DNA from 3 places in the Staphylococcus nepalensis genome. Region 2 is predicted to be linked to each of the others. Evidence: predicted binding sites of a transcription regulator. Region 2 holds the regulator's gene; each other region holds the start of a gene.
What was found. The regulator CtsR, encoded in region 2, represses protease genes until heat stress. The targets are predictions, from matches to a motif close to ATGGTCAATAAAGGTCAAACA.
Positions count from the first base shown of each region.

Region 1: clpB (ATP-dependent chaperone ClpB) is a predicted target of CtsR. The motif match lies at 3,772-3,792, and genes of this name have one in related genera.
Region 3: clpP (ATP-dependent Clp endopeptidase proteolytic subunit ClpP) is a predicted target of CtsR. The motif match lies at 2,531-2,551, and genes of this name have one in related genera.

Region 1 covers NZ_CP017466.1:2,153,526-2,158,700, reverse strand. The annotation lists gene BJG89_RS10240 (Cof-type HAD-IIB family hydrolase) at 1-311, opposite strand, end outside; gene BJG89_RS10235 (metal-sulfur cluster assembly factor) at 425-733, shown strand; partial or broken gene BJG89_RS15055 (hypothetical protein) at 1,008-1,150, shown strand; gene BJG89_RS14605 (MBL fold metallo-hydrolase) at 1,344-1,607, shown strand; gene BJG89_RS14600 (hypothetical protein) at 1,661-1,861, shown strand; gene BJG89_RS10225 (ester cyclase) at 1,894-2,244, shown strand; gene BJG89_RS10220 (SDR family oxidoreductase) at 2,295-2,999, opposite strand; gene BJG89_RS10215 (nuclear transport factor 2 family protein) at 3,103-3,522, opposite strand; gene clpB (ATP-dependent chaperone ClpB) at 3,839-5,175, shown strand, end outside.
Region 2 covers NZ_CP017466.1:2,627,917-2,633,091, forward strand. The annotation lists gene BJG89_RS12605 (ATP-dependent Clp protease ATP-binding subunit) at 1-761, opposite strand, end outside; gene BJG89_RS12610 (protein arginine kinase) at 773-1,783, opposite strand; gene BJG89_RS12615 (UvrB/UvrC motif-containing protein) at 1,776-2,327, opposite strand; gene BJG89_RS12620 (CtsR family transcriptional regulator) at 2,344-2,805, opposite strand; gene BJG89_RS12625 (NupC/NupG family nucleoside CNT transporter) at 2,964-4,178, shown strand; gene pdxT (pyridoxal 5'-phosphate synthase glutaminase subunit PdxT) at 4,247-4,822, opposite strand; gene pdxS (pyridoxal 5'-phosphate synthase lyase subunit PdxS) at 4,824-5,175, opposite strand, start outside.
Region 3 covers NZ_CP017466.1:2,325,334-2,330,508, reverse strand. The annotation lists gene whiA (DNA-binding protein WhiA) at 1-406, shown strand, start outside; gene BJG89_RS11200 (YitT family protein) at 886-1,731, shown strand; gene BJG89_RS11195 (hypothetical protein) at 1,870-2,088, shown strand; tRNA gene BJG89_RS11190 (tRNA-Arg) at 2,374-2,445, opposite strand; gene clpP (ATP-dependent Clp endopeptidase proteolytic subunit ClpP) at 2,597-3,181, shown strand; gene BJG89_RS11180 (TIGR01777 family oxidoreductase) at 3,691-4,587, opposite strand; gene BJG89_RS11175 (hypothetical protein) at 4,956-5,147, opposite strand.

The sequences.
Region 1 (5,175 bases), 470 kb from region 2:
GAAACACCAAAGTTTTGAAGAGATTGAATAATCTCGTGAGATAATCCTAAATCTAATACTTCATGCATAATTTCGAATTGATCATTTTTAGGGTGGTGTACAAAAGCACCATTGAAGTTGACAACTGGTGTATTCATATTTAGTTCATGGTAATAAATTTGGCTTGCTCTATAAGGTCTACCTGTTGCAATCATTAATTTATGACCTTGATTTTGTAATGTAGTTAAAACCCTTTTCGTATAAGATGTAATTTCCTTGTCATCGTTTAATAGTGTTCCGTCTAAGTCTAAACAAATTAAATAAGAACTCATGTAAATCTCCTTTAAATATAATAAATGATGTATGATTATCATAGCATTTTATTGGCGTTTTGTAAGATATTTGATATATTGTTAATATGATTAAATACAGAGAGGTGAGAAGTATGGACGAAGGATTAAAAGATAGCATACTTAATGCTTTAGAGATGGTAATTGACCCTGAGTTAGGCATTGACATTGTAAACTTAGGTTTAGTATATAATGTAGACGTTGATGATGAAGGACTATGTACAGTTGAAATGACATTAACTTCTATGGGATGCCCGCTTGGACCGCAAATTATGAACCAAGTGAAAATGGTGTTAGCTGAAATTCCTGAGATTTCAGATACAGAAGTAAATATCGTTTGGAGTCCACCATGGAGTAAAGAAATGATGTCACGTTATGCTAAAATTGCGCTTGGTATAGGTTAATATATTGATTAAAAACTAGTTTGAGTTGGGACACATAACTATGTGTATCGCTAACTTAGGCTAGTTTTTTTATTTTTGTAATTGAGGCTCTTTTTACAATGCGCTATATAATATTTCAGATTTTTTATTGTTCAAATCATTAAAATAATTGCAGTTATATTACAATAACTAGGTAAATCAAAGTGATATAGGGGTATTTATGTAAATTTTAGAAAGTTTGAGGAGAAATGGACATAATTTAAAAAATAATCATGTAAAGTATCAAATTCGGTATATGCCTGGTTTAGATGGATTAAGAGCAATCGTTGTAATAAGTATTATAATCTATCATTTAAATAAGTAATGGCTAACGGGTGGCTTTATCGGTGTCGATACTTTTTTGTTATTTCAGGATATTTAATTACTAGTTTATTTGTATTTGTTGGAGCGTTCGATAAATTGGGGAAAAAACGGTCTCTGATAAGAAAACGTCATTTAAAACAGAAGTATATGATAATTATTTAGTGAGACCTATTTCAGTAGATGATGTGAATTTCTTTGGGAAAACGACTCCAAAACAATTAAATAAAAACCAATTTTATACGGAAATTAAGCCACTGCTCAGAGATTATTGCATAAAGATATTAAAATATATACACAAAACGGTGAAGATGCAGAAGAAGTAAGAAATGTTGGCTTTACTAACGTTCAAATTTTTGAAAAAACAAATTATCTCGGAGAAATAACACTCATTAAAACACCTGCCCAACATGGGCGAGGAGAAGTGCTAAAAATTGCGGGTAATGTATGTGGATTAATATTCAAAAACGAAAATGAAAAAACATTATACGTTGCTGGTGATACAGTGTGGTATGAGAAGTTGAAAAAACATTAGAGTCATATAAGACAGAAATAATCGTTGTTAATGGCGGTGATAACCAGTTTAATATGGGCGGCTCTTTAATTAGGGATGAAGTTGATATTCAAAAAGTTGCCGAAAAAGCGCCTGGTTCAAATATAATCGTTGTTCATATGGGAGCTGTTAACCATTGGAATTTATCAAGAAGCGATTTAAAACAATTTGCTAAAACAAATAACTTCGATTCACAAATTCTTATCCCAGAAGACGGAGATAAATATAAATTTTAATTGAGGTCATATTATGAAAAAACAGAAAAGAATTGATAAAAGCATTTTATAAACTTATTGAAAATGAAGATTACGAAGAATTAAAGACATTCTGTCATGATGATTTTGTATTTTATCCACAAATTGATACGCCATACTATGGTGTAGAAGGGTTAAAAGTGTCTGAAGGAAAAAACTTCGCTGCTTTTCCAGATTTTAAAATGCCAGTTAAAGAAATTATTTTAGGCAACAATAACAGCGCAGCAGTATATCTAACGTTTGAAGGTAAGCATACTGGTACACCATTTAATGGCGTTAGGCCTAATGGCAAACATGTGAGGTTCTCATTAATGATGCTTTTAAAATTTAAAGATAACAAAATTGTAGAAAAAAATCGCATGTAGATATCAATGATATTACAAACCAAATTAAAGTTTAGAAATAAAAAACGATTTTAAGTGGGGCGTACAGTGACTTCGTTAACGTTAACATGATTTGGTTGAGAAATAGCATAGGATACAGCATTGGCAATATCTTTAGGTTCTAATTTTTTCCTGTTTTCTTCAAAAGGGCTTTTCGAACTGAGCTCTGTTTCCACCATACCTGGTGATATGTTTGTTACCCGTACGCCTGTATTAGCTAATTCTTTTTCTAAACCAATAGAAATAGCGCGCACAGAGAATTTTGTAGCACAATAAACAGATAAACGCTCAATAACTTCAAACCCTGAATCGGAACAAATATTGACGATATGACCTTTTTGATTATTGACCATATTTCCAATTACCGAATTTACACCATAAAGTAAGCCTTTAATATTTATATCAATCATATCTTCCCAATCAGATAACGAACCATCTAAAATTCTACTAGAGCCCATTTTCCCAGCATTATTAACAAGAACATCAACTGTCTCAAAATGCGTTACGGCTTGTTTAACTACAAATTCTATTTCTTTTTTATTAGAAACATCTGCTTGTATCGTGAGTAATGTAGAGTCGTTATTTAATTCGAAAGCTAAACTATCTAATTTATCTTGGTTTCTAGCTACAGCTACTACGTTCATATTCATTTGATGTAATTTTTTTGTGATGGCTTTACCTATACCACTCGTCGCGCCTGTCACTAATGCAGTCTTATATATTAAGTTTTGGGACATATTGTTATCTCCTTTGGTTAACAGTATAAATGTTTTTTTGTTTTCCTTTATGATTATGAAAATATAGTTAATTTTAGTCAGCTTCATTAATCTATATTTGATTCTAGTATTTTCTATCATCTTTGTTAATTGGGTAATCATTTGCACTCATATCTCTTCTAGTCATGAGACCATTTTTATTAAATTCCCAATGTTCATTGCCATGTGTACGCATCCATTGATTTGATTCTGCATCTCGCCATTCGTATTCAAATCGGACAGAAATAAGGTTGTCTGTGTAACACCATAATTCTTTCATTAATTTATAATCAAGCTCTTTATTCCATTTTCTATATAAAAAAGACTTGATTGCTTCGCGTCCTTCAAAAAATTCAGTACGGTTTCTCCATTTTGAGTCTTCCGTATAAGCGAGACAAACTTTTTCTGGATTTCTTGTATTCCATGCGTCTTGAGCTATCTTTACTTTTTCCAACGCTGTTTGCTTATTGAAAGGTGGTATTGGTTTTTTAATTTCTTGTTCCATGTAAGCACACTTCCTTATATTGTCTATTTACAATAATCGTAACATAATTATAACAACTGTCATTGTATTTACTTAGTTAAGCAGTTTGAAAATGCTAGTTGAATTTATTTACTTATAATAAATGCATGTTTTATTTTACGTTAAACGGGCAAAATATACGATGTAGCAAGCTTTCAATTCTCATAAAAATAATATGAAAAAGCGATCTTTATTGTTGATTAATTTAATAAGAAGTTATATAATGTATATAAGGTCAAAGAAAGTCAAAGTCAAACTTACTTTATTGATCAATCATTAAATGGTGAGGTGAATCATTTTGGACATAAATCAAATGACCTATGCTGTTCAAGGTGCTTTGCAAAAAGCAATTGAATTAGCAAAAACAAATGAAAATCAAAATATTGAAATTGAAGCTGTCTTATCAGCAGCATTAACAGAAAATGATAGTTTATTTAAAAGTATATTTGATAGAGCAAATATTGATACAGAACAATTAAACCAAACATATAATGCAAAATTAGAAAAATATCCATCAGTTCAAGGCGATAATATTCAATATGGACAATATATTAGTCAAAACGCTAATAACTTATTAAACAAAGCAGAATCTTATATGAATCAATATGAAGATGACTATATATCTATGGAACATATTGTATTAGCTGCAATGGATATAGACGATACAACTAAACAATTTGTAGGGAATAAACAAGAAGTTGTTGAAGAAATTATTAAAAAAATTAGAGGAGGCAATCGTGTGACATCACAAAATCCAGAAGCCAACTATGAAGCTTTAGAAAAATATGGTCGAGATTTAGTTGAAGAAGTCCGTCAAGGTAACATGGATCCAGTTATTGGCCGTGACGAAGAAATTCGTAACTCCATTCGAATCTTGAGTAGAAAAACAAAAAATAACCCTGTACTAATAGGGGAACCCGGCGTCGGTAAAACCGCCATTGTTGAAGGCCTAGCGCAACGTATTGTGCGTAAAGATGTACCAGAATCTTTATTAGACAAAACGATTTTTGAACTTGATTTAAGTGCCCTTGTTGCAGGTGCTAAATATCGTGGTGAATTCGAAGAAAGATTAAAAGCAGTGCTTAAAGAAGTGAAAGAATCAGATGGAAGAATCATTTTATTTATTGATGAAATTCATATGCTTGTAGGCGCTGGTAAGACTGAAGGTGCAATGGACGCAGGAAATATGTTAAAACCAATGCTTGCTCGAGGAGAGCTACATTGTATTGGAGCGACAACTTTAAATGAATACAGAGAATATATTGAAAAAGATTCAGCGTTAGAGCGTCGTTTCCAAAAAGTAAATGTATCTGAACCAGATGTTGAAGATACCATTTCCATATTGCGTGGTTTAAAAGAACGTTATGAAGTATATCATGGTGTTCGCATACAAGATAGAGCACTTGTGGCGGCAGCTGAATTATCTGATCGTTATATCACTGATCGATTTTTACCGGATAAAGCGATTGATTTAGTAGACCAAGCATGTGCAACAATACGTACTGAAATGGGTTCAAACCCAACAGAATTAGATCAAGTCAATCGTCGTGTGATGCAATTGGAAATCGAAGAATCTGCATTAAAAAATGAATCAGATAATGCAAGTAAACAACGTTTACAAGAGCTTCAAGAAGA
Region 2 (5,175 bases):
CGGTATTTCGTACCAGCTACTACTGTTCCCATGTCTAGAGACATCACGCGTTTACCTTTAAGTGTCTCTGGTACTTCGTTGTTAACGATTGCAAGTGCTAAGCCTTCTGCAATTGCTGTTTTACCTACGCCCGGTTCCCCAATTAAGACTGGGTTATTCTTAGTACGTCTACTTAATACTTCGATAACACGTGTGATTTCTTTATCTCTACCAATCACAGGGTCTAAAGTACCATCATTTGCAATAACTGTTAAATCGCGTGCAAGGCTATCTAATGTTGGTGTGTTATTAGATTTATTTGCTTGTGCGTTTTTATTGCTCATTTCAGGGCTACCTAAAGCTTTAACAACTTGCGCACGTGCTTTAGTAATATTTAAATCTAAATTAGCAAATACGCGTGCTGCAACGCCTTCATTTTCTCTAATTAGACCAAGCAAGATGTGTTCTGTTCCTACAAAATTATGATGTAGTTTTCTTGCTTCATCCATTGATAACTCAATCACTTTTTTAGCGCGTGGTGTGTAGTGTAAAGCACCCATTTGTTCTTGGCCGTGACCAATTAATTTTTCAACTTCTGTCACTACTTTTTCTTCAGTAATATCGAATGATTCTAATACTTTTGCTGCAATACCTTCTGGTTCTTTCATTAAACCTAAAAGTAAATGTTCTGTTCCAATATTTGAATGATTTAAGCGAATCGCTTCTTCTTGAGCATGTGCCAATACGCGTTGTGCACGTTCTGTCAGTCTACCAAATAACATAGCATGACCTCCTAATTTATATGTTCTCTTAATATATCTGCTCTTTTTTCATTAACTGCTCTATCATCTTCATCATCTAACAAGAATGGTGATTGAATTGCGACCATTAACTCATTAAATTTGAAGTCTTCTAAATCAATATAGCCTAAATCTATACCGAGTTTCACTTCACTTAATCTAAATGACGCTTCTTCCATAGATATTAGTCTACTATATTTTAATATTCCTAACGAACGATATACTCTATCTAATGTTTCAATTTCATTATGCTTACTGAGACGTTCGCGAATTTGCATTTCTTCGTTAATAATTTGTTGCACAACTTCAGTTAAACTTTCGATAATTTCTTCTTCTGTTTTACCAAGTGTAAGCTGATTAGAAATTTGATAAATATGACCATATACTTGAGAGCCTTCACCGTAGATACCTCTTATAGTAAATCCAAAGCGATTGATTGTTTGAGCGATTCTATTCATCCGCTTCATAATCGTTAGGCCAGGAAGATGTAGCATTACACTCGCTCTCATACCAGTCCCTATATTTGTCGGGCAAGTTGTTAAATAACCAAGTGTTTCATCAAAGCTAACATCTAGTTCACTATCGAGTGTATCATCTATAGAAGAAGCCTTATCATATAATGTTTGCAATGATAGGTCATTTCCCATAGCTTGAATGCGTATATGATCTTCTTCATTTACCATAACACTTAAAGATTCATCATCATTCAAAAGCACAGCTGAAGCAGGCTGCTTTATTAACTCTGGGCTTATAAGATGTTTCGCTACAAGTTTATACTTACTCTGTTGATCCAAAGTGTCTAATCTCTGTATAAACATATCAGGAAGCGCATCTTGTACCTCATTTATTACTCTATAACCATCTTGTTCTGAAGGAAACATCAAAGGATGAACATGATTTTCTAAATTTCTAGCTAATCGGAGCCTTGAGGACATCACAATTGGACTCTCTTCCTCATCTCTCATCCACTCACTAATATGAGTACTAATATCATTTTTACTCATCATGTTTCACCTCGCTGTCTTCTTTTAATGCTTTAATTTCATCTCTAACAATTGCAGCTTCTTCAAAATTTTGTTCTTCAATCAATTGATTTAAATAGTTTGTTTTTTCTTCTATTTGTTTTTTTAACGCTAACTTTCTGTGTGAAGAGCGTGGTGTTTTTCCAGTGTGTTCAATTTGACCACCTTGTACACGTCGTACAATATCAACAATGTCATCTTTAAATGTTGCATAGCAGTCTGCACAACCAAATTTACCGACATGTGCAATATCTTTTAACGTCATTTGACAAGTAGGACATCTTTTCTCTTCTTTAAAAGCTATTTCATCGAAATCAATACCATGTTTAGCTGCTAAATGCTGTAATATTTGCTTTACAACAAAGGCACCCTCAATATCATCTTGTGACTGCATTTGCTGATTTTGAGTCCAAGGATTACCTCCTTGTGCACATGTGGAACATACCCATCTTTCATGTATACCGTCTTGTCCTTTAACCGCTAACTTAACTTCCGCTTCATTTAAATGACAATTTTCGCACAGCACGACTAAACACCTCTCTTTAATAGTAATTTATCACATGTAATACGCGTTTAACTATATTAGCACGTATGATATCTCTTGATAATACATCCATTTTCAATGTTTCTCTATCAATGACCGCATAAATCATCTTCGCTTCCCGTTCGCTAAGATATTCTTTATCTAATAAGCCATCTATAATGTAATAGGCTTGTTGTTGTGAAATAGACGGTCCTATTAATTGAAGTAAATGGTTAATGTAACCTGTTTCGTCTTTATTTTCAATTTTAGTGATTCGAATGTAGCCGCCGCCACCTCTTTTACTTTCTATTTCATAGCCGTGTTCATTAGTGAATCGTGTTTTGATCACGTAATTTAATTGAGAAGGCACACAGTCAAAACGCTGTGCAATATTTGCACGCTGAATTTCAACAACATCTTCATTGGCGTCTTCAAATAATTTTTTAATGTATTGTTCTATGATGTCGGACATGTTATGCATGATTATCACCTCTTTTGACCTTCTTTGACTATATTATATGACCAACTTTGACCTTTTTCAACCAATATGTTTTAAAAATTTTCATTTTATGCATGTAAGAAATCTCCCATTTATTGTATTATAGGAGTTAAGAAAAAATTTAAAGGGATGAAATTATTATGCATATTATCATTGGTTTAATTGGGATTGCAGTTTTTCTTGCATTAGCTTTTCTCTTTAGCTCTGATAGAAAAAATATTCGTTGGCAATACATTGGCCTATTACTCGTCATACAACTTGTATTTGCGTTTATACTATTAAAAACAAAATTTGGTATTACTGTCATTGGTGCCATTTCAGACGGCTTTAACTATCTACTAGCTAAAGCTGCAGAAGGCGTCAACTTTGTTTTCGGTGGGTTTGAATTTGTGGATCCTAACAATCCACCATTCTTCTTCAATGTCTTATTACCAATTGTTTTTATTTCAGCACTAATTGGTATTTTACAATATACAAAAATATTACCATTTATTATTAACTATTTAGGATTAGCTATTTCTAAAGTGAATGGGATGGGACGCTTAGAATCATATAATGCAGTAGCAGCAGCAATTTTAGGACAATCAGAAGTATTTATTTCGCTAAAAAAAGAATTAGCGCATATTCCTAGACAACGCCTTTATACATTAACTGCTTCAGCCATGTCTACTGTATCAGCTTCAATCATTGGCGCGTATTTCACATTAATTGAACCACGGTATGTTGTTACAGCAGTCGTTTTAAATTTATTCGGCGGTTTTATTATTGCTTCTATTATCAATCCATACAAAGTAGATGTTAATGAAGATAAATTAATCGTTGAAGACAGTGAAACAGAGAAACAATCTTTCTTTGAAATGTTAGGGGAATACATTTTAGATGGATTTAAAGTCGCTGTAATCGTAGGTGCAATGCTAATTGGTTACATAGCCATTATTGCTTTACTCAATGGAGTTGTCAGTGCTATTTTCACAGCAGCTTCAGGTGGAAGTATTACTTGGGACTTCCAAACTTTCATTGGTTTCATATTTGCACCATTAGCCTTCTTAATTGGTGTGCCATGGAGCGATGCCGTTCAAGCTGGCTCGATTATGGCAACAAAATTATTGTCAAATGAATTCGTTGCTATGCAAAGTTTAAAAGAAGTTAAAGACATGAGCGAACATGCTAAAGGCGTTATATCTGTATTTGTTGTCTCATTTGCTAACTTCAGCTCTATCGGAATCATTTCAGGCGCAATTAAATCACTTAACAACGAAAAAGGAGATATGGTAGCGCGTTTTGGGTTGAAACTTTTATTTGGTGCTACACTCGTTTCATTTATTTCTGCTGCAATCGCAGGTTTCTTCATCTAAATGAAATTAAGATAAAACAGGTCGATTCTTATATATACAAGAATCGACCTGTTTTTATTTGGTTTATTTTAAACTTTTTCACTTAGTGTTGTTTTCACAATATGATTAATGAAATATCGTGTTATACGGTAATCATCTGTTAACTCCGGATGAAATGAGACACCTAAATAGCGTCCTTCTTGGACTGCTACAATCTTTTCTCCGATTTTGCTTAAGATGGATACATTTCCATGCACTTCTGCTATATGTGGGGCTCTAATAAAGACGCCTTCTATGTCAGCAGCAACATCTTTAACATCTAATTCACTTTCAAAACTATCTACCTGTCTACCGAAAGAATTTCTTTGGACTGAAATATCTAATTTGTTGAGATAGCCTTCTTCTCCAACGATATCTTTTGCCATGACAATGAGCCCCGCACACGTTCCAAACATAGGTAAATCAGATTGTTGTAATGCTTCTTTAAAACCATACAAATTCATTAGTCGGCGCAATGTCGTTGATTCGCCACCAGGTAGTATTAAACCATCAATATCTTTTAATTGTTCTACATGCTTAACAGCGATGCCTTCATGACCGCTTAGTTCAATATGTTTTAAATGCTCTCTTACAGCCCCTTGTAAGGCTAAAACACCTATTTTCATATTACCAACCACGCTCTTGCATACGTTCTTCTAAGGATAAGTCATTAATATCTAAACCTTTCATCGCAGTACCTAATTCTTTAGCTAAACGTCCAATTAATTCATAGTCTTGGTAGTGTGTTGTAGCTTGTACAATTGCTTTGGCAAATTTTTCAGGGTCTTCTGATTTAAAAATGCCTGAACCAACAAATACACCATCAGCCCCCAATTCCATCATTAAAGCTGCGTCTTGTGGGGTTGCAACACCGCCTGCAGCAAAGTTTACAACTGGTAACTTACCATTTTCTTTAATTGATTTTAACACATCATACGGCGCGCCAATATTTTTGGCTTCAGTCATAATTTCGTCGTCA
Region 3 (5,175 bases), 300 kb from region 2:
TATAGCTTATTTAAAAGAAGCTGAAAAAATTTCAGATTTCTTAAGTCTCATTGGCGGTTATCAAGCCTTACTGAAATTTGAAGATGTACGCATTGTTAGAGATATGAGAAATTCTGTTAATAGGTTGGTCAACTGTGAGACTGCTAACCTAAATAAAACAGTTAGTGCGGCAATGAAACAAGTAGAAAGTATTCAATTAATAGATCAAGAAATCGGTTTAGATAACCTACCTGATAGACTACGTGAAATAGCTAAGTTAAGAATAGAGCATCAAGAAATTTCGCTTAAAGAATTAGGTGAAATGATGTCGTCAGGCGCCATTTCAAAATCTGGTGTAAATCATCGTTTAAGAAAACTAAATGAAATTGCCGATAAAATACGTAGTGGTGAAACGATAGAATTATAACATTTTGACTATGCGTGACGACAGAATTTACCATGAGTGGAATACATCAATTTTAGAAATTGCAAAAATAGCATTGATAAATATAACACATTAATATTATAATAATTGAATTAGTTTTTGTGTGAATAAAGCTTTCATGTAGATTAATATGTAAGCTTCATATACACTTTGGTAGTAATTATCTGGAATGACGATACACGCATATTTAACTTAAAAAACGATTGGTTCTATAAAGTACCACTTTGCCATTTTATTGAGTTAGTGATACTTATGCATGCGCCCATCTCATATAAGATGCATAAGAAAATGAGCAGTTCTTAGGCAAGCGTTTTAATTTGTGTGTTTTTCTAGCTAATAGTGCCAGGGGCGGGATAATGTTATCTTTTTTGGATAAAAGATTTCTATTCCGCTCTCTTTTTAATATAATCCATACTATATTTAAATAGTAATTTATTTTCGAAGAGATTAGGGGTGAATGAATGTCAGCATTTATCAAAAAACACTACAAAAATATTATCTTATGCTTGCTGGGGACATTTATTAATGCGATAGGTGTAAACTGCTTCCTACTTGGATCAGATTTAGGTGATGGTGGTACGGTAGGTATATCACTTTCCTTACTGTATGCCTTTGGTTTATCCCCTGCGTGGACGTCATTAATAATAAATACTATTGTCGTTTTTATTGGTTGGAAATTTTTAAGTAAAATGGTTGCTATTTATACAGTGGTTTCAAATACTGCATTGTCTTTCTTTTTACATTTAACTGAAAATATTAATCTCGGTATCGATAATTTTGTTATTAACTCGGTCTTTGGTGGTGCCATCATCGGTATTGGTGCTGGTTTAGTTATCTCAACAGGTAGTACACTTGGAGGCACATCTGTAATTGCTAAAATCATTAGTAAATACACAGAAATGAAAACATCACAAGGTATTTTTATATTAGATGCCATCGTTGTTTTATCATTTTTAATGGTGTTGCCATTGAAACACGTGTTATTTACAATTATTATGCTGTTCATCACTGAGCGCGCAACGTCATTTATAATTGAAGGTTTCAACCCTAAAAAAGGCGTGACAATTATTTCTAGTAAGAATGAAGTAATCAGTGATAAAATTAATACCTTTACTGGTCGAGGATCAACGCTCTTAACCGGGAAAGGTGGCTATGCTAAGACAGATACAACCATGCTATATGTAGTTGTACCCCAGTCTCAAGTAACGAGAGTGAAAAAACTCGTACACGAAGAAGACGAAAACGCCTTTCTCGTTATCCACGATGTGCGAGATGTTTTAGGTAGTACATTTATTAACGTGAAATAAAAAGGTGAAATTTTTGTATTCATTTGTTCAGCAATGCAACATAAAGTGATTTTTCTATTTGACAAGAGCGTCTGTATTGCATCAAGGCGTAATTAGTTGGATAATTATATTTATAATGATTATATAGGATGACTATGGATGAATGATATTTTTAAATTTATAATCGAAGCTAACGATGGTAATGCCTTCTGTGAATATGTAGAGAATGTATGGGAAATAGACCCGGCACTAGCTTTAAAAAGATTTGAAACAGCAATTAAAAGACATCATTATTTTTATTTAAAAGATAGTGATAGATATATTAATGTTAATAATATCATGTCAATAAAAGTAGAAATTGTGAGGAAAGCTGATTAAATTGGCCAAACCAAAATAAAAAAGAATGATGTAATTTAAAATAATTCATACCATAAAATATGATTCTATCCACTATTTCCAAGTTTTCTAAAGCTATAAAATATATTATCTGCTAAGCAATAGGAGTGGCTGTGGAGTTAAAAGAATCGTTTATTTGTATAATAAGTTAAGAATTTTACGAAGATGCGCAGCTAAAACGTATGATAATGAAAAGCATAATATTACCGGTATCACAGTATTATAATCCATTGTGATATCGGTAATATTAAATAGCCTATACTTAAGTCCCCTCGAAGGGAATCGAACCCCTATCCTAAGAACCGGAATCTTATGTGTTATCCATTACACTACGAGGGGATAAATAACAATAATATTAGTGTACAAATCAAATGAGGAATGGTCAACAATAATATTTTAGGTTTGTTGAAAATCCAAGCGTTATTTTTTGACCATATTTGACTTTTAGGTTAAAATAAATTTATCAGTTAGAAATAAGGAGGCAATATTAATGAATTTAATACCTACAGTAATTGAAACTACAAACCGTGGGGAACGTGCTTATGACATTTACTCACGTTTATTAAAAGACCGTATTATTATGTTAGGTTCACAAATCGACGATAATGTAGCTAACTCTATCGTATCACAATTATTATTCTTACAAGCGCAAGATGCTGAAAAAGATATTTATCTTTATATCAATTCTCCAGGTGGTAGTGTAACTGCCGGATTTGCGATTTATGATACAATCCAACACATTAAACCAGATGTACAAACGATTTGTATTGGTATGGCAGCGTCAATGGGTTCATTCTTACTTTCCGCAGGCGCGAAAGGTAAACGTTTCGCGTTACCGAATGCTGAAGTAATGATTCACCAACCACTAGGCGGTGCCCAAGGTCAAGCAACTGAAATTGAAATTGCCGCTAACCATATTTTAAAAACACGTGCTAAATTAAATAAAATTTTAGCTGAACGTACTGGTCAATCAATTGAACAAATTGAAAAAGATACTGACCGTGATAATTTCTTATCAGCTGAAGAAGCTAAAGAATATGGCTTAATTGATCAAGTAATGATACCAGAATCATAATAATTTATTTTATAAATAAATGAGTGAAAAAGACGAGTCACATTGTTGCGCTAATCCTTTCCTATGTATGTTTAACAATAGTAGTGGATTAGCCATACGTGACTCGTCTTTTTTAAAACATAATCAATTTTGGAAGAGATTGGGCATGAACAATATCTCGGCTTTGAATATTATTTAGACAGTAACAGTATAGAATCAAAAGCATTTCAATTTTTATGTTTTTTACTTAATCTTCTTAACCAAGGAGGAAGTGACAAAAATTATTTCCGACACGTGTTCTTTCTATCCCACTTCCTAACATTGTTTCGGGTGACACAGTTTGTTTTTACAAAATAATATTAAAGCAATAACCAGTGTTAACAAACCTAAAATGAACAAAGTAATTGAAATTATAATTATTATTAATGATTGTTCCAATGCAAAGACACTATTCAATATGAGTAATAGACCTGCAATAAATAATAAAATTTGCGAAAAACGATCATGTTTCATAGTTACTTTTTACCTTCCTACTGGACTAAGTTTTCAAGTGCAAGTTTTAGGTTTGGATATTTAAATTTAAAGTCTATCGCTTGTAATTTATTAGGTAGTACTTTTTGAGTATCGAGAATAACCGTAGACATTTCTCCTAAGACTAATCTAAGAGCTAACGAGGGCACCCAAGTATAATGTGGTCGATGTACTTCTCTTGCTAACGTGTAACCGAACATGTTCTGATGCTCTGCCATAGGTGATGTAAAATTATATACACCAGACGCTTTATCGTTGTTTATCGTATATAATATACCTCTTGTTAAATCTTCTATGTGAATCCAAGAATACCATTGTCTGCCTGTCCCAATTTTTCCACCTACATTTAAGTCATAGGGTAACTTCATTAGTGGCAAAGCACCCCCTTCACTTGATAGAACCATACCAAATCTGCCAATAATCACGCGTGTACCTAATGTTTCGAATTGACATGCAAGTCGTTCCCATTGATAAACGACTTCTGATAAGAAATCAAATGGGAGTGTTTGATATAATTCAGTGTAAGTACGTGTTAAGTCAGGTCTATAATAACCAACCGCACTCGCGTTAAAGAATATAGATGGTTTTTGTTGTCTGTTTTTAAAGAGGTCGAACAATGCTTGAGTAGCTTGTAAGCGGCTTAACATAATGTTTTGTTTGTGCGAAGCAGTCCATCGTTTATTTAAACTCGCACCAGCTAAATTGATTACAATATCAATATCTGGAATTTTATCTTCCCAATTCGGTTCCGACCAATTTACATATGTGATTTTAGGATGTGATGTTGAAAGTGATTGTCTTGTTAAAATGGTTATATGTGAGTCGCTTTGTTTAATAGCGTTAACGAGTTGAGTGCCTACTAGACCTGTACCGCCTGTTATTAGATAGTGTTTCATTTTATCACCTCATAGAATTGTAATGTTAAGCATTGCTAACATTAAAAGTAGATCAATCTTTTAGATTTGAAAGACAAAATTTATTCGAATTTTGTTCAAGAATATGTCATTTACTTCCTTATAGATGTATTTAAAATCAAATGATATGTCGTTATAATAAAGGTACCTTCGATATTAATTAATCATCTCTTAATTATTTCGAGTATACCCCATAATATACTAGCGAAGGTAAAATTTTGACTCCCTTTAGTAGAGGCCTATGCGCGTAGCGTGTAGGCCTATTTAATTTATACTTGTAAAATTAAATAATCAGATGGATAATGAATCATCTTATTGGAAGTATTCACATACAAGTGAATCACTTCATATTATAAAATAAATAGTTTAATAATGCCAAAAGCAATAAAAAGTAAGAAAACAGTTAATATGAAAAATTTGTAACGTGCCCTTATTTGCAATTTAGAATCGTCATAATCATTTTCGGTCATCATATGACGTAAGCCTTTGGGTTTCGACTGGTGGTCTTGGTTAATATTATTAAATAAGTCTTGTTTATTCATAATCTAGTCACATCCTGTTATGATTAGG